Regions from separate parts of the Bacillus cereus group sp. Bce041 genome, predicted to be linked through region 1. Evidence: riboswitches for the same ligand, from Rfam matches in the RefSeq annotation. Region 1 holds a riboswitch; each other region holds the start of a gene.

Region 1 (6,208 bases):
ATACATATTACACAGGATTTTTCTGAGGCAACCATTGTTGGTAATAAACAGCACTTTCAACAATGTTTTTTAAACTTAATAAAAAACAGTATTGAAGCAATGCCTAATGGTGGTACCTTAAATATTTCCTCATCTATCAATAATAGTAAAGTTGAAATACGAATTGAAGATAGCGGAGTTGGAATGTCACAGGAGCAAATACATCGATTCGGTGAACCGTATTTTAGTACAAAAACAAAAGGAACTGGTTTAGGTACAATGGTTGCTGTTAAGATTATTGAGACGATGCATGGAAGTTTAAAAATCCGAAGTATCGTTAGTAAAGGAACGACTTTAACGATTACGTTCCCGAAATATAGTGAGAATACGCATTTAAACAAATAAAAAAGGAGCATAGTTGCTCCTTTTTTATTTGTTTCGATACATAAGTATCTTCAATGTTTTTTTAGTTTACATTTGTGAAGACTAATTAAAAATTAGTATCCTCCGCCCCAGCAGCTGCATCCTACAATTATTAATAGAATGAATAACACAACTAGTAAAGCGAAACCTCCACCAAAACCACAAGAACCACCGTAACTCATATTTTCTCCTCCTTTTGGTTTGAAAACTAATAGGTAGTTGATCATTTTAACTGGTTCGTATTATACATTATGTATATATCCCTTTTTTGAGCATGTCTACATAAAAATAAGTAAAAGCACTCGTTTAAAGAGTGCTTTAAAATGGATACCAAAAGTTTTGAAATACGTTTAATTTTAAATATACCGCAACAATAAATATGAAAATACCGGCAAATAAAGCGATGAAATCTTCACGTTTCGCCTTACTTGTATAAAACCATGTACGTTTATCCTTCTTTCCAAATCCTCTTAAATCCATTGCATTTGAAACCGTATCTATTCTTTCTAGAGAATGAATGATTAGTGGCCAGAAAATTAAAACACGGTTCTTCATACGAACCCATAAACTTGCTTCTCCTTTTTCAAAAGCCACTCCTCTCGCTTCTTGCGCGTGTTTAATAATTTTATACTCAGACTGGATGTCAGGAATATAACGTAGTGCAATATTTATTGCATATGTAATCTTATAATGAATACCAAGTTTACTTAAGCTACTTACAAATTCGCTTGGATCTGTCGTGTAAATAAAAAGAAGTGTAAATGGTAATAACGTAAAATACTTTAATGAAAGTGTAGCTGCATAAAATAATGTTTCATATGTAATCGTTGCATATCCAACATGTAAAAACGCGGTATATGATTCAGTTAATTCAGATCCATGAGTTGGTGTAATAAATAAAATCATGACAGAGTTTAATAAACTAAATGTAAATATGACACTAAAAACAATTAAAATTTTACGAAATGGAATTTTAGCAATGCTGAGTCCGATACACCCAATAATAAATAATATTAGCAACACCCGAAAATCAAAAAACAAAAAAGTAAGCGTCATACAAAAAATAAATAAAAACAATTTCACTACCCCATCCATACGATGAAAATATGTACTATGCACCTTCCTCCCTCCTATTACTGTCTAAATAAAGCTCCATAAATTTTTCTGGACATGCAATCCCACTAAATTTAATAAGCTTGGTTAAAGAACTCTCTCTTAAGTTGGCTCTTTGTAACGTTTCTTGATCGCCTAATACATCAAACACTGTATTATCCGCAATAATTTTCCCTTCATGTAGAACTACTGCACGGTCTGTATATTCTAGCGCGAGATTCATATCGTGAGTGATAACAACAAATGAAATTCCCTTTTTAGCTAGGTTTTTAATAAACGACATAAATTGTTTATAATGATAATAATCTTGTCCCGCTGTCGGTTCATCTAATATGATAAGCTTAGGATTTGTTGTTAATACAGATGCGATTGTTAGTCTCTTTTTTTGCCCATAGCTTAGTGCTTGAATTGGCCAATTACGAAATGGATATAAACCACAAATTTTTAAAATCCCTTCTACTTTATTCTTAATTTCTTCCTTAGAAAAATTATGTAATGTTAATGTAAATGAAACTTCTTCAAAAACAGTAGGCTGTGTAATCATATGATTTGGATTTTGCATCACGTAAGATATGATTTCCCCACGTTTACGAATAGACCAAGAACTAATATCTTCACCTTTTAACGCAATTTTCCCATTTTTCATTTTGTTTATACCTATAAGACTATGAGCTAATGTTGATTTCCCTGCTCCATTATGTCCTAACAGTGCCACAATTTCTCCTTCATATATTAAAAGGTTTACATTTTCTAATACTTTTTGTTTATTAGGGTATGAAAATGATAAATTCTCCACTTTAAGTAATTCCTTGTTTTTAGCATTCCTTTCTAATATGACTTGTTTCTCCATCCACTCTTTTATAACGTTGCTTACCTTTTCTTTTTGAAGGTTTTCCATTGGATATATTACGTCATTATTACGATCAAAATGTAATCTCTTTAATGCTTCGATGTAAATAGGCTCTCTTAAGCCAATACGTGGTAATATATTTGACGCTAAGATTTCTTTTGGTGTTCCCATCGCAATGACTTTACCTTCATCAATTAATATAACTTTGTCTAAATCCAGTTTTAAAATTTCTTCTATCCTATGTTCGATAATAACAATCGTTTTATTATACTGCTCATGTATATCTTTCATAAGTTCTATCGTATGTATGGCGCTTAGTGGATCTAAGTTCGCTAATGGTTCATCGAACAATAATATATCCGCATTTGTTGTTAATAAACCAGCAAGAGAAACTGTTTGCTTTTGGCCTCCTGATAATTCATGTGGACTTTGTTTATGAAACGTATGCATCTTCACCTTTCTTAATGAGTCCGAAACAATCTTTTTCATGTTATCTTGCTTTACACATTCATTTTCTAAATAAAAAGCTACATCTTCTTCTACTGTCAGACCAATAAATTGAGCATCTTGATCTTGTAAAATTGTTCCTACCTGTTTACTTTGTTCAAAAATACTTCCTTCCCTTGGGTCTTTACCGGCAATTAAAACGTTACCTGTGCTATTCCCTTCGTAAGAAAATGGGATTAGCCCATTTATACAATGAGCTAATGTCGACTTTCCTGAACCACTTCGTCCAGCAATTAGCACTTTTTCCCCAGGGTATATATGAAAGGTAATATCACTTAAAGTAGGCTGCGCAGCATGCCCATATTGAAAGGTGAATTGTTCAAACGAAATAATTGGTTGCATGTTAACATCCCTACTTTTCAATTTTTAAATGTGTATGTTTCTTATTGGATTTCGCCAAACCAATTGTAAGTGGCAATCCAAGTACTAAGAAAACGATGACATCGGAAATTGTTGCTCCTAATACTTGTATAACAATTTTGTCAAATGGTTCTCCCATCACAATAATATCGAATGCCCCAGCAAATATAATAGCAATGACAATACCAACTAGCCCAGTAATTGCTAAATAAGAAATATCCCCCTTGTTAAACGACCCGTTTTTCACACTAAAACCAACTCTTTTTTGAATAAGCCCCATTGAAAAACCAATAATTCCTGAACTAATAACCCATCCCCACCAAATACCCCATCCAGCAATCGTATCTGTTACGGTATGACCGATAAGTCCGATTAACAGTCCTGCCACTGGACCAAATAATGCTCCAAAAACAGTTAATATAGCTAATGCTGGTTTAATAAATGTATTCGGTGCAATAGAAAATCCCCAAAGTCCTAATATCCCGTATAATGCTGCTCCAATACCGATTGCTACTACTAACTTTGTTGATAATTTATTCATGACAATTCCCCTCTCATATTAGTCAACTTTTATTACTCTATATTTAATTTAAAAATGAATTATGCATCGACACTCCCTTTCTATACAACAAAAAAATGACCTCTTACATAAGAGGTCACTTTCTTTCACTTTCAAGAATCCTCTTATCTTTCAAAAAACACATCGTGTCCTCTGCGGAATTAGCACCTTCCTATAAAATTGCATAGGGGTTGCTGAGGTTTCTTAGGGCCGTTCCCTCCACCTCTCTGGATAAGTATTAATTTGTAATTCGTATTATGGCACTAAAGAATGTAAATTTCAACACTTTTCTTACTATTTTTATTTTTTATTAAATAGCACGTTTAAATCATTGTATTCTTATCGGAATTATGAAATAATGAATTCAAAATCGTTTCGGGAGGAATGCATTATGAAAGTTATTGGTTTGATTGGAGGATTAAGTTGGGAATCTACATCATTATACTATAAACATATTAATACACTTACACTCTCTCAATACGATCAAAATGCGAAGCTAATTTTATATAGTATGGACTTTGGTGAAGTAACTACTTTATTACAAAACCATCAATATGAAGAAGTGAAAAATGAACTAGTTACAGTTGCAAAGAAAGTTGAAAAATCTGGGGCTGAATGTTTATTAATGTGTTCAAATACTGTACATCTATTTGCCGAGGAGGTAGAACAAGCAATATCTATCCCGCTTCTTCACATTGGTGATGTAAGTGCTAAAGAAATGGTAGAACAGAATATAAAACGTATCGGACTATTAGGAACAAAACAAACGATGGAGCAAGATTTCTATAAATCACGATTAGCGAAATATAACATTGAGACAATTATCCCAAATGACGAGGAAAGAACTTTTATCCACCATGTCATATTAGATGAATTAAGTAGAGGGATCATTTCAGAAACATCTAAAAAAAGGTTATTACAAATTACAAAATCATTAATTCAAAACGGTGCTGAAGGTATATTATTAGGCTGCACTGAAATACCTTTACTCATCTCCCAAAATGATCTTACTGTTCCCGTTTTTGATACTGCTTTTTTACATGCAAATACTGCTGTACAATTTGCTGGATAAGAATACACAAGCATAAAGGTGAGAACCTCTATGCTTGTATACAGTTACGACTATTTATCCCGCTATTTGCAGGCAGTAAAGCCCCACCAATTAAAGTTTTACTTTATTTAAAAGAGATTCAATAACTGCAATCGCTTCTTTTGAACCACCACATTCTAAAAAGCTATCATTAAGTTTTCTTATACCATATTTATACTTTTCATTTGAAAGTACATCTGTTACGGCCTCTTTTAAAGTGTGTACATTAACATGTTCTTTCAATAGTCTATGTGCCGCTTCAAGCTCAGTTAATCTTTGCGCTATCATTGGCTGATCTTTATCATGCGGTATTATTACAAATGGGACATTATAATGAATGGCATCGTGTACACTATTCATACCACCATGTGTAATAAAAACATCTGCTTCATTTAATATTTCTGATTGAGGTACGTATGGAGCAATTATAAAATTATCTGGTGCTTCCTTAATTTTAGAAATATCATTTCTATCACCAATTGCCATTACAACTATCCCATCAAAATCTGAAAAAGTATCAATACAAGTATTAAAGAATGGTTCGAGTCCTTCAAGCAGTGTTCCCATTGAAATATAAATAACTTTCTTTTCTTTAAGTGATTCCAGTGGAAACTTTATATTTGTTTTACGCTTTGAAATACTCGGTCCAATAAAAATGTTATTTTCCCCGAACGATTCGCTATTAGGTTGGAAATAACGACTTGTGTATACGAGACAAACATCACCCTTATTATTCATAAATTGAAGATTATTCTTTGGTTTTACTCCAAATTTATGTTCCATCTGATTTAGTAATTTTTCAGAGATTTCCTCTGGTTGAAATGGCATATCTGCATTTGGATGAAAAGGTAATGTCTTCAAAAATTCTGGCGGAATTAAAAATATAGGTGAGGACACTACACCTGGAACTTGTAAATATTCCTTTACTAACTCTCCTGCGCCAAATATATCATAAATTACGAAATCAAAATTTATACTTTCATATAATTGTTTCGTAATTTCTAATATATATAAAGAAGTTTGAACATGCACATGAAAGAAAGCATTTAACCCAGATGAGGTTTCAGCATCAATAGAAATCTCTTTTAATAGATCCGGATGAGTATGTACAGTAGCTCCTAAATCTTCAATTCTATCCTTAAAGTTTGCCGTTGTAATATAATGTACGTTATCCCCTCGTTCAGTAAAGGCTTTTACTAAATTTAATGTAGGGTTTACATGCCCCTCTGCTGGAAAATTAACTACTAAAATATTTAGCACTTATTCCTCACTCCTTACATTTCACTGTTTTAATTAAGCATACTGTTATTTGTACAAGTAATCTTCC
Region 2 (6,208 bases), on a different contig from region 1:
CTGCTTGCGTATTTTGGCTATTTTTGCATTCGTAAAAGTGCTATAAGTAAACAGCATTTTTAAATTGCCAAATACCCCCATGAGATCAATGGGACTTATATTCCACTTCTTTATCAGAATGATATTAAGAAGTGGAAATAGTATAAGTACCCAAAAAACGATAATAAAAACTGTATTCATCAGTTTCTACTCCTTATGTGAATCATAAAGTTATTATCCCGTTTATTGTGGGCTGACTAAAGTTTCACTTTATCTCTCCGTCTCAAAAAACTCAATCCACTCTCCATCAGGGCCAGCGAAGAATATGTAACGTGTTCCATCTGGTAATGTTTCGATTTCTTCTCCTAGTAAAAAGGTTACGCCGTGTTTTTGTATTCTTTCAATTTCATCCTCTAATGAATCTACCTTAAAGCAAATGTGATGTACTTTTCCTTCTGCCGGAAGAGAAGAGTTATAACCTTCAATGAGTTCGAGTATCGTTTCCTTCGATTCTTCCACACCTAAAAAAGCGAGTTTTAAGTCTGGGTTCGGGTGCCCCATACGTTTAAGGAGCTGTAAGCCGACTACTTCTTCATAAAATGAGATAGATGCTTCTAAGTTTGCAACCATAAGTCCAACGTGTTCTATTCTTCTAACTGGCATGTAGATTCCTTCTTTCTGAAAATTATATACAATATATTATTGAAAATTAAGAAAATAAGCAAGATAAAAACCTTACAAATTTTAGCGTGTTATATGGTATAGTGAGAAAGTATGTTTGGGGAGAAGGAAGGAGATTATACGATGAATACAACTACTCAAACTCCTTCATTATCGGAAACGATGAAAGAGTGGCATTATGCATTAGCATATGAAATTAAACATTGGAAAACGATAGGTGGTAGTAAAATTTCTATCATGAATGGTCGTTTTTTATATACAGATTATGAAAGTACAGTGTACGTATTTCAGCTTATTTCGGAAGTAAGCTTACCTGAAGGTTCACCGATTCGAATTGAGTTCGATGGTGAGGAAGCGACAGGAGAAGTATTATCTGTACATGGATTAGAAATAGAACTGAAATTAAATGATTATATACAAGGTGAAATAAGAGAAGCGGTTTTATACAGTGAACCGTGGCAACTTTTAGAGCAACTGCAAGAGCGATTGAAAGAAGCACGTAAAGATAAGCTGAAACGTAATCGTATAAAGCGTCTTGTTGATGGGACGAGCAGCCCGAAACATATTGAGAAGATGAAAAATCCAAAAAATGAACTGGCATATCGCGCGTTTTATAATCCGACAACGTACGTATGGGGACCGCCGGGAACAGGGAAGTCTTACAATTTATCACGTATTATTTCGGCTCATTATCAAAAAGGAAAATCGGTACTTGTGTTAGCTCATAGTAATGCGGCAGTAGACGTATTAATGAGTGAAGTAACGAAGCAAATTGAGAAGAAAAAGAAATGGACGCCTGGCGAAATTGTTCGTTACGGTTATAGTCAACATGAACATATACGAAATCATGAAACGTTACTTGCATCTAAGTTAGTTGAAACGACGAACGGATCATGGGGTGAGGAAAGACTCTACTTGGAAGAAACACGCCAAGAGCTTCGTGAAAAAATCTTATCGTATAAGGCAACGTCCTCTGATAAGAAGCGTATGCAGGAGATTGAAAGTGATCTTCGAAAGCAAAGGGCTAAAATTAAAGAAGTAGAAAAAGAATATATTGAAAATGCGAAAGTAATCGGCGTAACTTTATCGAAATGTGCCATTGATGCGCTAATTTATGAGCGTACATTTGATTTAGTTGTCGTAGATGAGGTGAGTATGGCGTTCGTTCCGCAAATTGCATTAGCTGCTTCACTTGGAAAACGTATCGTCGTTTGCGGTGACTTTTTACAGTTACCTCCAATTGCTATGGCAAATCATGAACTGGTTCGCAAATGGCTTGGGGAAGATATGTTTTACCATGCTGGGATTGTTGAGTCTGTTAATAAATCAGAAGCACACCCAAACCTATTTATGTTGCAGGAACAAAGACGTATGCATGCGGATATATCGAAGTTTACGAATTCGTTTATTTATAAAAATAGAGTATACGATCATCCGTCTGTTTCAGAGCGTAAAGAACTTGCGCAATTGCAGCCGTTTGCAAATGAAGCGAGTGTTTTATTTGATACGAGCCAAATGGGAGCTTTTTCGTTAAAAGATGCTGCTTCTGGTTCACGTTTTAACATTATGTCTGGTTTAGTAGCAATGCAAATGATGTTAATCGGATTGTTAGACGGTGTTCAATCAATTGGTATTGTGACACCTTACAGGGCGCAGTCACGCTTTTTATCGACGTGTATTAGAGAAATGTTGCAGAGAACGAAATATCAAAACATACCAGTTTTAGCGGCGACAGTTCATAAGTTCCAAGGTTCTGAAAGAGATATGATGATTTTTGATACGGTGGATAGTTATCCGCAAGAACGACCTGGCGTATTATTCTTTGATCACAAAAACCATCGCCTCGTCAATGTAGCAGTGACAAGGGCGAGAGGGAAGTTCATTCAATTATCAGATTGCCATTATATGCGTAAAAACCTTTCGAGAAAACAAGCGTTATCACAATTAACAGCTCATATAGAACGTCACGGAGATGTGTATGATCGCACGACATCAAGACAATTGTGGGAACGAAAAATATCGAAACGTTTACGCTGGTTTATGGAAATGAATCTTGAGGAAACGAAAGGGCTATTAAAAGATATTTTAGCAGCAAAACGAAAAATTATTATTTCACTTCCAAGTACAAAACAAGTGGATAAGCGAGTATGGCAAGCGTTAATGCGTACAAATGCGCAAATAACAGTGTATAGTGACGGACCAGTTCCACTGAAAAATGTAAAGTTACAAAGACAAAATAAAGCATTCCCGTTCCTAGTAATCGATGATGAAATCTTCTGGGCAGGCGCACCGCTTACATCTCAAATGATGTTTGAAGGTAGTACGGAATTTCCGTACGTATGTGCAAGACTGCAAGCACCTGAGACAATTGGTGTATTAAAAGGATTTTTAGATATTCGGTAAATTCGGATAGGAATTCCTTGACTTTTACTTGGAATGAACTTAGAATAAAAAATAATTTAATATAATTTTATGAAAATTCTTATCGCGAGAGGTGGAGGGACTGGCCCTATGATACCTCGGCAGCGGATTCGTTATGAATACTGTGCCAATTCCAGCAAGGTAACTTGAAAGATAAGAAAGAAGCTCATTTTGACTGTATATACAAAAGCCTCTTTCTATCTTTTAGAAAGAGGCTTTTTTACGTGAAAATAAAAGGAGGAAGAAAAATGGGAGCGACAGGAGTAGCGTCACAAAGAAAAACAATTGAAGAGAGTATCGAAAGAAATAAGGAAAAGTACATAGAAACAAGTCATGATATTCATGCGAATCCGGAGATTGGAAACCAAGAGTTTTACGCATCAAGAACGTTAAGTTTATTACTAGGTAGTGCAGGGTTTCAGTTGCAGCACAATATAGCTGGACATGAAACGGGATTTATCGCGCGAAAAAGCTCTGGAAAACAAGGACCAGCAATCGCATTTTTAGCTGAGTATGACGCTTTACCAGGACTTGGCCATGCGTGTGGTCACAATTTAATTGGCACAATTAGCGTTGCAGCAGCAATTGCATTATCAGAAACACTTGAAGAAATTGGCGGAGAAGTTGTCGTGTTTGGTACGCCAGCAGAAGAAGGCGGGCCAAATGGTAGCGCGAAATCAAGTTATGTAAAGGCAGGTTTATTTAAAGACATTGATGCGGCGCTTATGATTCATCCGAGCGGAAAAACAGCGACAACGAGTCCTTCACTAGCAGTCGATCCACTTGATTTTCATTTTTACGGAAAAACAGCTCACGCTGCAGCTTCGCCAGAAGAAGGGATTAACGCATTAGATGCGGTTATTCAGCTCTATAACGGTATTAATGCACTTCGCCAACAACTTCCGTCAGACGTGAGAATTCATGGCGTCATTACAGAAGGAGGAAAAGCACCTAACATTATTCCTGACTATGCCGCGGCTAGGTTCTTCATCCGTGCAGCAACGCGAAAAAGATGCGCGGAAGTAACAGAAAAAGTAAGAAACATTGCTGAGGGAGCAGCGTTAGCAACAGGTGCGAAAGTAAAAATCCATCAATTCCAAAATGAAATCGATGAATTACTCGTAACAAAAACATATAACGATATTGTAGCGGAAGAACTAGAACTATTAGGTGAAGATGTAAATCGTAAAGAAAGAGTAGGAATCGGTTCAACCGACGCAGGAAACGTAAGTCAAGTCGTACCGACAATTCATCCGTACATTAAAATCGGACCAGATGATTTAATTGCACATACGAATGAATTTAGAGAAGCAGCACGTTCAGAACTTGGAGATAAAGCATTAATTACATCGGCAAAAGCATTAGCAAATACGGCGTATCGATTAATTACGGAAGAAGGGTTGTTAGAGAAGGTGAAGGAGGAGTTTAGAGAGGCGCAGAGGAATCAAGGGTAAGGGGATTAAGGTACTTTTTTCGAATAGCAATCTAAATAATAAGTAGAGATATAAAAAAGAACATTGAAAATCAATGTTCTTTTTTTGTTACTAATCATTAATTTTGTTGGATTTTCTCATAAAGGAAAAGCTTTTACTGTTAGCGGAGGATAATACGTATCCTTTATTAGAATGACAATTTCTCCTCAAACTCACTCTTTAAAACAATTAAAGGAGATGACAAGCCAAATTGCATTAAAGAGTCTAAAAATGTAGCGAGAGAATCCATCGAATCGCTCATGACCTTCATCATATAATTAAACTCCCCACTAATTCGATATAAATCTGTTACTTCAGGAGCGGCATTACAAAATTGAATAAAATCAGAGCATTGGCTCGTTTTAAACATGATGAATGCTTGAATGTTTTTATTAATTTTTGCAGGCTCAAATTTCGTTCGATAAGCCGCTATAACTCCTTGATCTTCAAGTTTATTAATACGCTCTTTTACAGCAGGTTGCGTCATGGATATAATTCGTCCTATTTCTGAAACGGAAATTCTCGCATTTTCATACAACAAGTTCATAATTTTATGATCGATTTCATCCAGTTTTACTGCATTTTGCATTGGGGTATCTCCCTTGATTTATTTTCTAAAGTAAATTGTGATTTATAACTATAATATCATAAGTAAAGGAACTAAATTACCTATAAATTTATATTTAAAATGATTGGGGTTTACATGAAAATATAAGTATAGATTTTTATTAAACGGAAATTTAGGAAGGATGGAAAAAATGAAGAATCTTGATGGGAAAGTAGCGATAGTAACAGGGGCGAGTCGCGGTATTGGTCGGGCGATTGCGATGAGATTGGCAAAAGACGGTGCATTAGTAGCGATTCACTACGGCCGAAATAAGGCAGCTGCAGATGAAACAATTAGTGAGATTGAATCTAATGGAGGAAAAGCATTCTTAATTGAAGCTGATCTCAATTCAGTTGATGGTGTCAAAAAGTTAGTAGAACAATTGAAGAATGAATTACAAATAAGAGTTGGTGCATCAGAGATTGATATTTTAGTAAACAATGCAGGGATAGGTACACAAGGAACGATTGAAAATACGACAGAAGAAGTTTTTGATGAAATTATGGCCGTAAATATTAAAGCACCATTCTTCTTAATTCAGCAAACATTACCGTTACTACGAGCAGAGGGGCGCGTTATTAACATTTCATCAGCTGAAGTAAGACTTGGTTTTACAGGGTCTATTGCATACGGTTTAAGTAAAGGTGCATTAAATACGATGACACTTCCTCTAGCTAAACATCTCGGAGAAAGAGGTATAACAGTGAATACAATTATGCCTGGATATACGAAGACAGATATTAATGCAAAATTGCTAGATGATCCGGAAATACGAAGTTTTGCTACGAATTCATCTGTGTTCGGGCGAATAGGGCAAGTTGAAGATATTGCAGATGCAGTAGCATTCCTTGCTTCTTCTGATAGCCGCTGGGTAACTGGGCAGATTTTAGATGTTTCTGGAGGGTTTTGCTTATAGGGGCACTACTCCATACTCATCAAGCTAATCAAGTAAATTACTAGTTATGAAACGATCCTTGTTTCATAACTAGTAATCTATAGAAAGGTAGGGATGATAAAGAAGTCTATTAAAACGTGATTTTTTCGCTAG
Region 3 (6,208 bases), on a different contig from region 1:
ATATATATTCCAGAAGAAGAAGCGGCTTATCTTACTCTACACTTTGAAGCATCTGTTGAACGGTTAAATCACCAGGAAAAATCTAAAAATGTAATTATTGTTTGCCATATGGGCATTGGCATGTCGCAGTTGTTACGTACAAAAATTGAGCGTAAATTTCGTCATATCCATGTTATGGACTGTATTTCAAAAGCTGATTTACAAAGTTATATAATGAAACATCGTGATGTGGATCTCGTTATTTCAACTACTAGTCTTTCAAGATTAAACATTCCTCATAGAGTAGTATCCCCATTATTAGAGGGGCCAGAAGAAAAGAAGCTAGGGGACTTTATACAAAATTATGATGAGCCAAGTTATAAAGAACAAAAAGACTTTGTTATGTTCAATTATACATCTCCATTTTTAGTGTTTTTACAACAGGATATACAGCACCCATATGAGCTAATTGAAAAGTTAGCGTATGCTTTGCATAGTAAGGGGTATGTAGATAAAGAGTATGCAGAAAATGCAATCATAAGAGAAAAAATGTCAGCAACAACGATTGGGGCAGGAATCGCAATTCCCCATGGCAACCCAAAATTTATTCAAGAATCAGTAATTGCAATTGCTACATTAAAGGAACCAATTGATTGGGGAGCAGAGAAGGTATCACTTGTATTTATGCTAGCAGTTAAAAGTGATGGACAAGAGGTAACGAAACAATTGTTTCAGGAACTATCCTTTATAAGTGAGCAACCATCCTTTATTCAAAAGCTTGTGAAAGAAACAAATGTCATGAAATTTTTGTCTTTTTTACATAATTAACCGAAAAGTGGAGGATTAAATAACCTGTTGTTTGCTTTGGTAAAAGGTATATTATTCCGGAAGTTACGGTAAAAAATGAAACTTTTGACGTCGTAATAATGATTTATAGTAAGTGTAGGCGCTCAGTAAGAAGTGTAAGGAGGATTAAGAATGAAATTGTTAGCGGTTACATCGTGTCCAAATGGGATTGCCCATACTTATATGGCAGCTGAAAATTTGCAAAAAACAGCGGATAAATTAGGAGTCAAAATGAAAATTGAAACTCAAGGTGGAATAGGGGTAGAAAATGAGTTGACTGAACAAGATATTCGCGAAGCAGACGGCATTATTATAGCTGCAGATAGAGTCGTAAATAAAGATAGATTTATAGGGAAAAAATTGTTGGTTGTCGGAGTGCAAGATGGTATTCGTAAACCAGAAGAATTAATTCAGAAAGTAATCAGCGGGAATGTACCTATTTATCATTCACAGTCAAAAATAGTAGAAAGTAACCATCAGGAAAGAAAGCAAAATCCTATATATCGTCATTTAATGAATGGTGTATCTTTTATGGTTCCATTTATCGTAGTCGGGGGATTATTAATTGCTATTGCGTTAACACTTGGAGGAGAAAAAACTCCTGGGGGTTTAGTGATTCCAGAGGGTTCTTTTTGGAAAACCATTGAACAAATTGGTGGTGCATCATTTACGTTTATGGTTCCAATACTAGCTGGATATATTGCATATAGTATAGCGGATAAACCTGGACTTGTTCCTGGAATGATTGGTGGATATATTGCGGCAACAGGAAGCTTTTATGGAAGTGAAAGTGGTGCTGGTTTTCTCGGTGGAATTATCGCTGGTTTCTTAGCTGGTTATATAGCGTTAGGAATCAAAAAATTAAAAGTTCCAAAAGCGATTCAACCAATTATGCCGATTATTATTATTCCGGTATTTACTTCCCTAATTGTAGGTTTAGCATTTGTATTTATTATTGGTGCCCCTGTCGCACAAGTTTTCGTATCATTAACAGCTTGGTTAGCAGGTATGCAAGGGTCAAGTTCAATTCTCTTAGCATTAATTTTAGGGGCAATGATTTCATTTGATATGGGTGGTCCGGTCAATAAAGTAGCATTCTTATTTGGTTCAGCAATGATTGGAGAAGGAAACTATGAAATTATGGGTCCAATTGCTGCAGCAATTTGTATTCCACCAATCGGGATGGGACTTGCTACCTTCATAGGTAAGGGGAAATTCCAAGATTCAGAGAGAGAAATGGGTAAAGCATCATTTACAATGGGGCTATTTGGTATTACGGAAGGTGCGATTCCCTTTGCAGCACAAGATCCACTTCGGGTTATTCCAAGTATAATGGCAGGTTCGATGACGGGTGCTGTAATTGCGATGATCGGTCATGTAGGAGACAGAGTAGCACATGGTGGTCCAATTGTTGCAGTGTTAGGGGCAGTAGATAATGTATTTATGTTTTTTGTGGCTGTAATTGTAGGCTCTATTGTGACAGCTGTTGTAGTAAATGTATTGAAAAAAGACGTTTCAAAGTTAGAGAAACAAGAAAATGAACAAATAAAAGAAGTTTCAGCAACAATAGAAGTGCAACAACTGGAACAAGAAACTCAAGCAAGAGGCGAACAAGTAGATAAGGTAGAGATAAAAAAATTAACAGATATTACAAGTTTAGAATTAATTGAAACGGACTTAAAAGGGGAAACAAGAGATGACATCATTGATGAAATGATTCAAAAATTAAAGCATGTAGGTGCATTACATTCAGTGACAGAATTTAAACAGGCTATTATGAACCGTGAGCAAGAAAGTACTACAGGTATTGGCATAAACATTGCGATTCCACATGGGAAATCAGCTGCCGTAAGGAAACCGAGTGTGGTATTTGGAATTAAACAATCGGGCATAGATTGGAAAAGCCTTGATGGAACGGAAGCGAAGTTAATATTTATGATTGCGGTACCAAAAGGAAATGAAGGGAATGAACATTTAAAAATCCTTCAAATGCTTTCTCGAAAACTTATGGATGACAGTTTTAGAGAGCGGTTATTATCTGTTCAAACAAAAGCAGAAGCATACAAACTACTAGATGAAATAGCATAGAATGGGGGATTTAAATCATGACTGAACCATTATTTTTTGCACCTGTTTTTAAAGAAAGAATTTGGGGTGGAACACATTTAACTTCTTTTGGATATGAGATTCCATCAAATCAAACTGGAGAGTGTTGGGCTTTTGCTGCACATCAACATGGACAAAGTATTGTTAAGAACGGAAAGTATAAAGGGCTATCTTTGGGTGAATTGTGGGATAACCATCGAGATTTATTTGGAAATATGGAGGGGGAGCGTTTCCCTCTTCTTACAAAAATTTTGGATGCCAATCAAGATTTATCTGTTCAAGTTCATCCCAACGATGAGTATGCCAGCGTATATGAAAATGGAGAACTAGGAAAAACAGAATGCTGGTATGTAATCGATTCCATAAAAGACGCGGAAATTATTTATGGACATCATGCGAAAACAAAAGAAGAATTCATGGCTATGATTGAAAAGAAAGAGTGGAACCAACTGTTGCATCGCGTGAAGGTGAAACCTGGAGATTTCTTCTATGTGCCGAGTGGAACTGTTCATGCAATTGGTAAAGGGATTTTGATATTAGAAACGCAGCAAAACTCTGATACAACCTATAGATTGTATGATTATGATAGAAGAGATTCAGAAGGTAATTTACGTGATCTTCATCTTGAAAGCAGTATTGATGTAATAGAAACTCCATGTATTTCGAATCAGTTAACATTTAAAAATGAAAAAGTAGATGATTTGAGTATAACTAATTTTATTAAATGTCCGTATTTTTCAGTGGAAAAATGGGAGTTAGATGGATCAGCTAGTTTGGAACAACAAAAAGCCTTCCTTCTTGTTAGTGTAATACAGGGAGAAGGTGAGTTAATTAAAGAAGGTGAGCACTATTTCTTTAAAAAAGGAGACCACTTTATAATACCTAATTACTTTGGAGGATACGATTTGGTAGGTAACTCTATATGTATTGTTTCAAGTATATGATAAATTTTATAATTTTTATATAAAGATTATAGAAAATATTATTTAAACACAAATTAACCAGTTCCTGATTTTACGGATCTGGTTAATTTGTGTGAAGTGCATCAAATTTTGAGGAAGTGCTAGTGAACCGCATCATAAATAAATGACGTTTTGTATGTTCGATTTTTAAATAATACCTAAGGAGGAGTGGATTGCAGTTATAGTAATACTCCTTTTTTTGTATTTCTATAATAGATAATTTTTTTAAAAAACAGAATTGTCTTGACAGTTATTGAATGGATTGATAAGGTTATAAAAAAATATTTCTTATCCAGAGAGGTGGAGGGACTGGCCTTATGAAACCTCAGCAACAGGTCTGCTTAAGTAGACACTGTGCTAATTCCAGCGGGTGATAATCCTGATAGATGAGAGCTTCCGTTTTTATTTGTCAGTAGCGCCCTCTTTTTTAGAGTGCGTTTTTTGTTTTTTCTGGGTAATAACTAAAGGAGAGTAGAAATGGAGAACAAAAATGGGCAAGAATTTCAAAGGAAAATGCAAGCACGTCATTTAGTCATGCTATCACTTGGTGGGGTGATTGGAACGGGCTTATTCTTAAGTTCGGGTTACACTATTCAACAAGCTGGCCCATTTGGAACAATTCTATCCTATTTGGTTGGTGCGCTAGTGGTTTATCTAGTTATGCTATGTTTAGGAGAGCTTTCCGTACATATGCCTGAAACTGGCGCATTTCATAGTTATGCAGTTAAATACATTGGACCGGGTACAGGGTATACAGTAGCCTGGTTGTATTGGTTAACTTGGACTGTTGCTTTAGGTTCTGAATTTACAGCCGCAGGATTACTTATGAAGCGATGGTTTCCATCGATTAATGTTTGGGTATGGAGTGCTCTTTTTGCCATTTTGATCTTTGTATTAAATGTCCTGACTGTTAAATTTTTTGCCGAATCCGAATTTTGGTTTTCAACGATAAAGGTTATAGCTATTGCGATTTTTATTGTTTTAGGAGTAGCGGCAATGCTAGGGTTTCTTCCGATGACTCATTCAAAAGCTGCACCATTCTTTTCTAATTTTACAAGTGGAGGTTTATTTCCCCATGGTGCTACGGCCATTATGATGACCATGCTTGCGGTTAATTTTGCTTTTTCGGGAACAGAATTAATAGGTGTTGCAGCTGGAGAAACAGCGAACCCGGAAAAAATGATACCGAAGGCAATTCGAACTACTCTGTGGAGATTGATCATCTTTTTTGTAGGAACGATTGTTGTTTTATCTGCGTTATTGCCTATTTCCGATGCGGGGGTATTAGAGAGCCCTTTTGTTGCAGTTCTAGAACGAATTGGGGTGCCATATTCAGCTGACATAATGAATTTCGTTATCTTAACAGCCATTTTATCTGCGGCAAACTCAGGCCTTTATGCCTCTTCTAGAATGCTTTGGTCGCTTGCTAATAAGAATATGATATCCCCGATTTTTGGAAAAATGACGAAGCAAGGTGTTCCAATCAACGCCGTCATTTTCAGCATGGTGGGTGGAGCTTTGGCTTTGCTTTCGAGTATTGTGGCACCAGATACTGTCTATATCGTACTTGTTTCCATTTCCGGTCTAGCAGTAGTTGTAGTTTGGATGAGTATTAGTGCTTCGCAGTTCCTATTTCGCAGACAATTTTTGAAAGATGGAAATTCTGAGAAGGACTTGATTTATCGCACACCACTATATCCATTAGTACCAATTGCTTCTTTTATCCTTTGTCTGGCATCGTGTATTGGAATTGCATTCGATCCAACACAGAGAATTGCCTTATATTGCGGCATACCGTTTATTTTGTTTTGCTATGGAAGTTATTATCTAACAAAAAATCTAAAAAAGAGGGGCGTAGATTATGTCGAACAAAATCAACCCAATTGATGATATTTTATCCCAACATTCCATTATGCTTCTTGACGGAGCATTAGCTACAGAATTGGAGGCGCATGGATGTAATTTGGACGATCCTCTTTGGTCGGCACGTGTGTTACTAGATAATCCGGAACTAATTTATCAGGTTCATTCAGACTATTTTCGTGCTGGAGCGGACTGTGCCATAACAGCAAGCTATCAAGCTACTATTAGCGGTTTTTCCAAGCGTGGAATACAAGAACAGGAAGCTTTGGAATTAATTAAGAAAACGGTGTTACTTGCAAGAAGGGCAAGAGATGATTTTTGGAAGGAAAATACGCAAACGAATAGGCCTAAACCATTGGTTGTTGCATCAGTTGGGCCGTACGGCGCTTATCTTGCAGATGGTTCAGAGTATGTAGGCAACTATGGTGTGACAGATAAAACATTAGCAGACT
Region 4 (6,208 bases), on a different contig from region 1:
AATCCCGCTCACTACATATAGAATAGATGCAATATAAAAAATTGTACCAATCGTAAAGAAATCTACTAAATATCCCGTGGCAATAACCGCTACTGCTCCGCCAATGGATGTCCACACATGGTATTTTCCAATCTCATAACCAGCCTTTTCCTGCGCAACCTTTCGTGCTAACGAAGTCTTCTCAGTATTACGCTGCACAGCACCTAAAATGCCCATTACAATTTGAAGAATATATACATGCCATACTTCCGTGGCAATCGGAAAGCAAAGCATTAAGATTGCCATGGACCAAGCGTATATGATTAATAATTTTTTATCACCTACTTGATCAGATATCTTTCCCACTAGTGGATATACAAGTGCTGATGTTAAAGCAAATAAGCCATACGCCCAGCCAAATTGCGAGAAGCTATTTCCAACGTTTCGAAGCAATAATATATAAAAAGGAAATACCATACTTCCTGCCATCATGATGATACTTTGCGAAGCCACAAATCTTCTATATGTCATTTCGTATACTCCCTATAAAATAAATTCACAAATCTCTCTTCTGAATCTACTTCCTTCTTTTTCTTGAGAAATTCTTCAATACGAGGATATGCCCTCTTTAACTGCTCTTTCGTTGGATAAGAATAGTACGGCAAATAGTAACTACCGTTATGCTTTAAAGTAACATCAATCATCTTCCGAATGACATCCTCTGTTTTCTTTATCTCACTCTCTGAGCGTCCCTGGTTAATCAAAAGAACCAGCGCAAACATATCATCTTTCGCATAGGACAAAACTGCATTTTCATTCTTTTCCACGTAACGAATCGTAATGTTGAGTAAATTAAACTCTTCTTCATTTAATACGTTACGTAAATCATCTATATACTCCGTGAAAGCATCTATAGGCACAAAGTATTCTTGTAACACTTCGGTCCTATTTGGATTTTCATATTCCATAAAAGCACTATCTGATCTCATAACATTATTACGCGTCTCATACTTTCCATCTGTACGTTCAAAATAACCTCTTTGTATATCCCAAAATGTATTCTTTCCCCAATCACTATAACGTGATAACCCAAGTAAAAATTTCGGTACCGCTATAATATTTTCTTCCTTTAATTCACTGTACTCTTCTCTCATATTTTGATTTTGTGCCAAAGTATAATCTGTCACATACATCTCTTTTAAAAATGAATTTGGAGCAACAGAAATACGCGCTAAGTGCATACGAACATTTTCATCTCTTTTCACTTTCTCTTTGAAATAAGATACGTATTCTTTATAATCTATCATTCTCGTGTGCATTTCATATAATTCATCATCTGTTAACTTCAGCGTCACATCTAAAATAACTCCAAATAAACCGTAACCCCCAATGACATATGGAAATAACTCTGCATTTTCTTCTCTACTTACATTACGTACCGTACCATCTGCCATTAACAATCTAAATGAATCTACTGTATCAATTAGTGCCTCATGACGAATATCACGCCCGTGTACATTTACACTTAATGAACCACCAACAGTAAAAATATTTTGAGACTGCATGACCTGTACCGCAAGGCCATATGGATTTATTTTCTTCTGAATATCATTCCACGTGACACCACTTTGAACTGTAATCTGCTTCTTCTCTGGATCAAATTCTAATATTTTATTATATCCTTTCATATCGAGCATCGTGCCATTTTGATAATATGTCTGTCCTCCTTGGCTATGTTGCATGCCTGCAATGGAAATTTTCTCTCCTGAAACTTTTGCATCTCGCACTAATTTTATTAACGAGCGCTCTTCCGTAGCACTTTCAACACGTTTTATTTTTGTCGGAAGCAATTTACCTACATCACTCATAATAGGATGATCAATTTGTTTTTTATACGTATGTACAGACGTTGCAAGCAAAACCGTATATGCAACAATGACCGCCGCTATCTTTCCTTTTTTCAAATGACACTCTCCTCTTCTACATCTTTTCCTCTTTATATTGTACCTATTTTCCTATGAAGAAAGAATACAAAAAAGAGGGACCTTATTTTAGGTCCCTCCTTATCAAAACTGTTACTTTGCTGCTGGCAATTGTATTGGGTCAAACTTTTCATACGACGTATATTTTGCGTTCGTAATAATGTGTGCTTTATCCTTGCCATTGCTACTCATAATCATGTCTATCTTTGCTGATTCATATTTAAAATCTTTTGTAATGATATATTCTGCATCCACTTCTTCTATCTTCGCATTTTGTGCTTGTAACATTTTCTTCTGCGTTTCATCCATGCTAGTTAACATACTTTCTGTTTCTTGCCCTTTTAATGTAAATTTCAGTTTATATTTATCTCCGCTTTTCTCCAGCTTCATTTTATCTAAAACTACTTCCGGTACTTCTAATTTATCTATAATATCTTGAGTCGCTTTCATTCCACCAGCGTTTAATTGCTCCTCTGGTACGGTTACAACTTCTCCTGTATTAGGGTTTTTTACCTCACCAGCAACTTTACCATCCACAGTATACACTACAACATCTGTACCGGAAATATTCATTTCAGAACGAGAATTCTTTGTCTTTGGCTCTAATTGCATCTTAGCCTTTAATATATCCATCTCTGTTCCCTCAGCTTTTACCCCTACACCATATGTCATCGTTACATGTTCTTCATTTTTAAAAGCTTCATTCGTTTTCTTGAAAACATCTTTCGCCGTTAATTCCTTTTCTTTTTGAACGGATTCTTTTTTCGGCTCATCCGTCTTTGCTGTTTTCTCATTACTACACCCTACCCCTAGACTGATTGCAAGTACTAAACTTGAAACAAAAATAATTTTTTTCATACTGTTGCCCCCTTTCCCAAAATAATATCACCTCTTTTCCTATGAAATCTATATAATTTTTAATCTATACTCACTATATAGCGACATGTTTAATAAAGATCTTAAATATGATGTAAATAAAGACAACTCATTTCAGGAGGACATTATGAAGGCGATCATTTGCACACAGTATGGACCACCTAACGTTCTTCAGCTTCAAAATATAGAGAAACCTATACCTAAAAAGAACGAAGTATTAGTTAAAATTCACGCAACAAGTGTATCGACTGGAGATTGTAGAATACGCGGATTTAATAGCCCTCTATTATTTTGGATTCCTATGCGACTTATATTAGGACTTAGAAAACCGAGAAACCCTATACTTGGCGTAGAATTAGCAGGAGAGATAGAGGAGATCGGGACAGATGTAACTCAATTTAAAAAAGGAGATCAAATTTTTGCATTAACAGAACTAAATCTTGGTGGTTATGCCGAATACACATGCGTGCATGAAAGTGGATTAATAACATTAAAACCTACCAATGTGACATATGAAGAAGCTGCCGTTATTCCTTTTGGCGGAACTTCAGCATTGCACTTCCTTAGAAAAGGACAGATAAAAAAAGGGCAACGAGTACTTATATACGGTGCCTCTGGGTCAGTAGGGACAGCTGCCGTACAACTTGCGAAATACTTCGGGGCGACTGTCACAGCCATTTGTAGTAGTTCGAATTTCGATTTAGTAACAGCTTTAGGGGCAGACAACGTAATTGATTATATGAAAGAAGATTTTACTAAGCGGGGCGAGCACTATGATATTATATTTGATGCAGTTGGAAAATATAATAAGTCTCTTTGTACAGATGCATTAATGCCTAATGGAAAATATGTATCTGTGAACGGAATGATGGCAAAAGTCAGTAAAGAAGATATGAACCTACTAAAACAACTAGCTGAAACAGAAAAGCTAAAGCCTGTTATTGATAGAACTTACCGATTAGAAGAAATTGCTGAAGCTCATATATATGTAGAAAAAGGACATAAAAAGGGGAACGTTTCGATTACCTTAAAATAAAATATATTCTGAAAATATCGTTGACAATTCTTTTTGTACGATTTACTATTAGTACCATATTCAAAACTACATACACATACTCTTATCAAGAGTGGCGGAGGGACTGGCCCGATGATGCCCGGCAACCGAGCTTATGACGTATAAGCTAAGGTGCTAATTCCTGCAAAACGAGTTTTCGTTTTGGAAGATAAGAGAGGAACCTATTTCGTCTATTCGGCACCTCTCTTATTTTGAGAGGTGCTTTTTATTTTGGAACGTATATGAAGGGGGAATCATAGATGAAGAAAGTATTATTAAGCATTGTAAGCGGAGCGGTACTATTATTAGGCGCATGTAGCGCAGGTTCAGATAAACAAGTAAAAGCGTTAAATGAGAAAAAGATTACTGTCGGTGTAACAGGCGGGCCGCATGAGCAGATTTTTGAAAAGGTAAAAGAAGTGGCAGCAAAAGATGGTCTCGAAATTGATATAAAATTATTTAATGATTATGTAGCGCCAAACGTATCATTAGATGAAAAAAGCCTTGATGTAAATAGCTATCAAACGAAATCATATTTAGACGTATTTAAAGCTGAACGTAATATGAAATTAACCGAAGTATTTTCAACAGTAACATTCCCTATGGGCGTCTATTCTAAAGACATAAAAGATGTAAAAGAATTAAAAGAGGGCGACGCAATCGCTGTCCCAAATGACCCAACGAATGAACTTCGTGCTTTAAAGTTATTTGAAAAAGCAGGGGTTTTAAAAGTGGATCCAAAAGCGACAGAAAAAGCGACTGCGAAAGATGTAATTGAAAATCCAAAAAAATTAAAGATTGTTGAGTTAGAGGCATCTCAATTACCAACACAACTAAGTGAAGTAAAAGCAGCTGCAATTAATACAAACTTTGCATTAGGTGCAAAATTAAGCCCTGCGAAAGATTCCATTTTCCGTGAAGGCAAAGATTCGCCTTATGTGAACTGGGTCGTTGTTCGTACTGAAAATAAAGATGATGTTGTTGTAAATAAATTAAAGAAAGCTTATCAATCTAAAGAAGTAAAAGAATTTATCGAGAAAAAATTTGATGGTTCTGTTTTACCGTCTTGGTAGGAGCTGACGATAATGATTGAATTAAAAAATGTATCCAAAGTATTTACAACAAAAAAGGGGAATGTGGAAGCTCTTAAGTCCACTTCCCTCCAAGTAAAAAAGGGCGAAGTATTTGGAATCATTGGATATAGTGGCGCTGGCAAAAGTACATTAATTCGCTGTGTAAATTTATTAGAAAAACCAACGACAGGAAATATTATTGTAAACGAGCAAGATTTAACAACACTGTCTACAAAAGAACTAGCAAAAGCGAGACAAAAAATCGGGATGATTTTTCAAGGATTCAATTTGCTCAAAACTGTTACCGTTTATGAAAATATCGCATTACCGTTACGCCTTGCTGGCGTTCCAAAATTAGAAATTGAAAAAAGGGTAGAAAAGTATTTACGTATTGTCGATCTTTTTAATCGAAAAGATGCCTATCCGAGTGAACTTTCTGGTGGCCAGAAACAACGTGTTGCCATTGCACGTGCACTATCACATGAACCGGAAGTGTTATTAAGCGACGAAGCAACGAGTGCTTTAGATCCAGAAACAACTGATTCTATTCTTGACCTATTATTAAAGATTAATGAGGAAATCGGGATTACAATTTTATTAATTACACATGAAATGAATGTCATCCAACGTATATGCGACCGAGTTGCTGTTATGGAACATGGAGCAGTAATTGAAAGCGGGACTGTGAAGGAGATCTTCACAAACCCACAACATGTAACAACGAAGAAATTTGTAAATAGTGCATTTGCAGCAAAAATCCCAGCTGAAGTACAAAAAGAACTACAAAGAACCGGAGAAATCGTAACACTTTCATTTATAGGAAATTCTTCTGGTGAACCAGCGTTAGCTATCGCTACAAAACGTTTCCAAGTGTATCCAAATATTTTATCCGGTAATATTACACAGTTAAAACATGAGGCATACGGGAAACTTGTCATTCATATGCAAGGGGAACAAAATGAAATCAACCACGCTTTATCATTTTTACAAGAGCAAGGAATCATCGTAGAAGGGGGTAGAACAGATTATGGGAAACAAGTCCTTTTTGGATGAATGGGGTAAAGTCATATGGGAAGCAACCATTCAAACATTTCAAATGACATCTATTTCACTATTCATCTCTATCCTTATTGCACTACCACTTGGTGTCACACTTGTTTTAACAAGACCTGGTGGGCAGCACGAAAATAAAATCATTTACCCAATTCTTAATACAATTATTAATATCATTCGCTCTCTTCCAT

What was found. A riboswitch is a leader RNA that binds a small molecule or an ion and turns the genes downstream of it on or off. The one in region 1 is predicted to bind S-adenosylmethionine.
Region 2: another riboswitch for S-adenosylmethionine. It lies ahead of ACUN13_RS18100 (M20 family metallopeptidase); the one in region 1 lies ahead of ACUN13_RS14865 (ECF-type riboflavin transporter substrate-binding protein).
Region 3: another riboswitch for S-adenosylmethionine. It lies ahead of mmuP (S-methylmethionine permease); the one in region 1 lies ahead of ACUN13_RS14865 (ECF-type riboflavin transporter substrate-binding protein).
Region 4: another riboswitch for S-adenosylmethionine. It lies ahead of ACUN13_RS28605 (MetQ/NlpA family ABC transporter substrate-binding protein); the one in region 1 lies ahead of ACUN13_RS14865 (ECF-type riboflavin transporter substrate-binding protein).

What each region holds. Positions count from the first base shown of each region.
Region 1 is NZ_JBQXON010000004.1:131,037-137,244, reverse strand. Features, by position in the region: gene ACUN13_RS14885 (LytS/YhcK type 5TM receptor domain-containing protein) at 1-384, shown strand, start outside; gene ACUN13_RS14880 (YjcZ family sporulation protein) at 477-584, opposite strand; gene ACUN13_RS14875 (energy-coupling factor transporter transmembrane component T family protein) at 721-1,521, opposite strand; gene ACUN13_RS14870 (ABC transporter ATP-binding protein) at 1,514-3,214, opposite strand; gene ACUN13_RS14865 (ECF-type riboflavin transporter substrate-binding protein) at 3,225-3,773, opposite strand; SAM riboswitch class I at 3,914-4,029, opposite strand; gene ACUN13_RS14860 (aspartate/glutamate racemase family protein) at 4,183-4,863, shown strand; gene ACUN13_RS14855 (macrolide family glycosyltransferase) at 4,954-6,141, opposite strand.
Region 2 is NZ_JBQXON010000005.1:252,034-258,241, reverse strand. Features, by position in the region: gene ACUN13_RS18110 (VOC family protein) at 250-642, opposite strand; gene ACUN13_RS18105 (AAA domain-containing protein) at 754-3,063, shown strand; SAM riboswitch class I at 3,140-3,241, shown strand; gene ACUN13_RS18100 (M20 family metallopeptidase) at 3,330-4,535, shown strand; gene ACUN13_RS18095 (Lrp/AsnC family transcriptional regulator) at 4,702-5,142, opposite strand; gene ACUN13_RS18090 (SDR family oxidoreductase) at 5,312-6,076, shown strand.
Region 3 is NZ_JBQXON010000026.1:5,143-11,350, forward strand. Features, by position in the region: gene ACUN13_RS30510 (BglG family transcription antiterminator) at 1-807, shown strand, start outside; gene ACUN13_RS30515 (PTS fructose transporter subunit IIABC) at 958-2,913, shown strand; gene manA (mannose-6-phosphate isomerase, class I) at 2,931-3,875, shown strand; SAM riboswitch class I at 4,179-4,286, shown strand; gene mmuP (S-methylmethionine permease) at 4,371-5,780, shown strand; gene mmuM (homocysteine S-methyltransferase) at 5,755-6,208, shown strand, end outside.
Region 4 is NZ_JBQXON010000018.1:39,385-45,592, forward strand. Features, by position in the region: gene ACUN13_RS28585 (MFS transporter) at 1-510, opposite strand, end outside; gene ACUN13_RS28590 (FAD-binding oxidoreductase) at 507-1,943, opposite strand; gene ACUN13_RS28595 (DUF6612 family protein) at 2,055-2,819, opposite strand; gene ACUN13_RS28600 (NAD(P)-dependent alcohol dehydrogenase) at 2,965-3,873, shown strand; SAM riboswitch class I at 3,953-4,067, shown strand; gene ACUN13_RS28605 (MetQ/NlpA family ABC transporter substrate-binding protein) at 4,152-4,964, shown strand; gene ACUN13_RS28610 (methionine ABC transporter ATP-binding protein) at 4,977-6,017, shown strand; gene ACUN13_RS28615 (methionine ABC transporter permease) at 5,992-6,208, shown strand, end outside.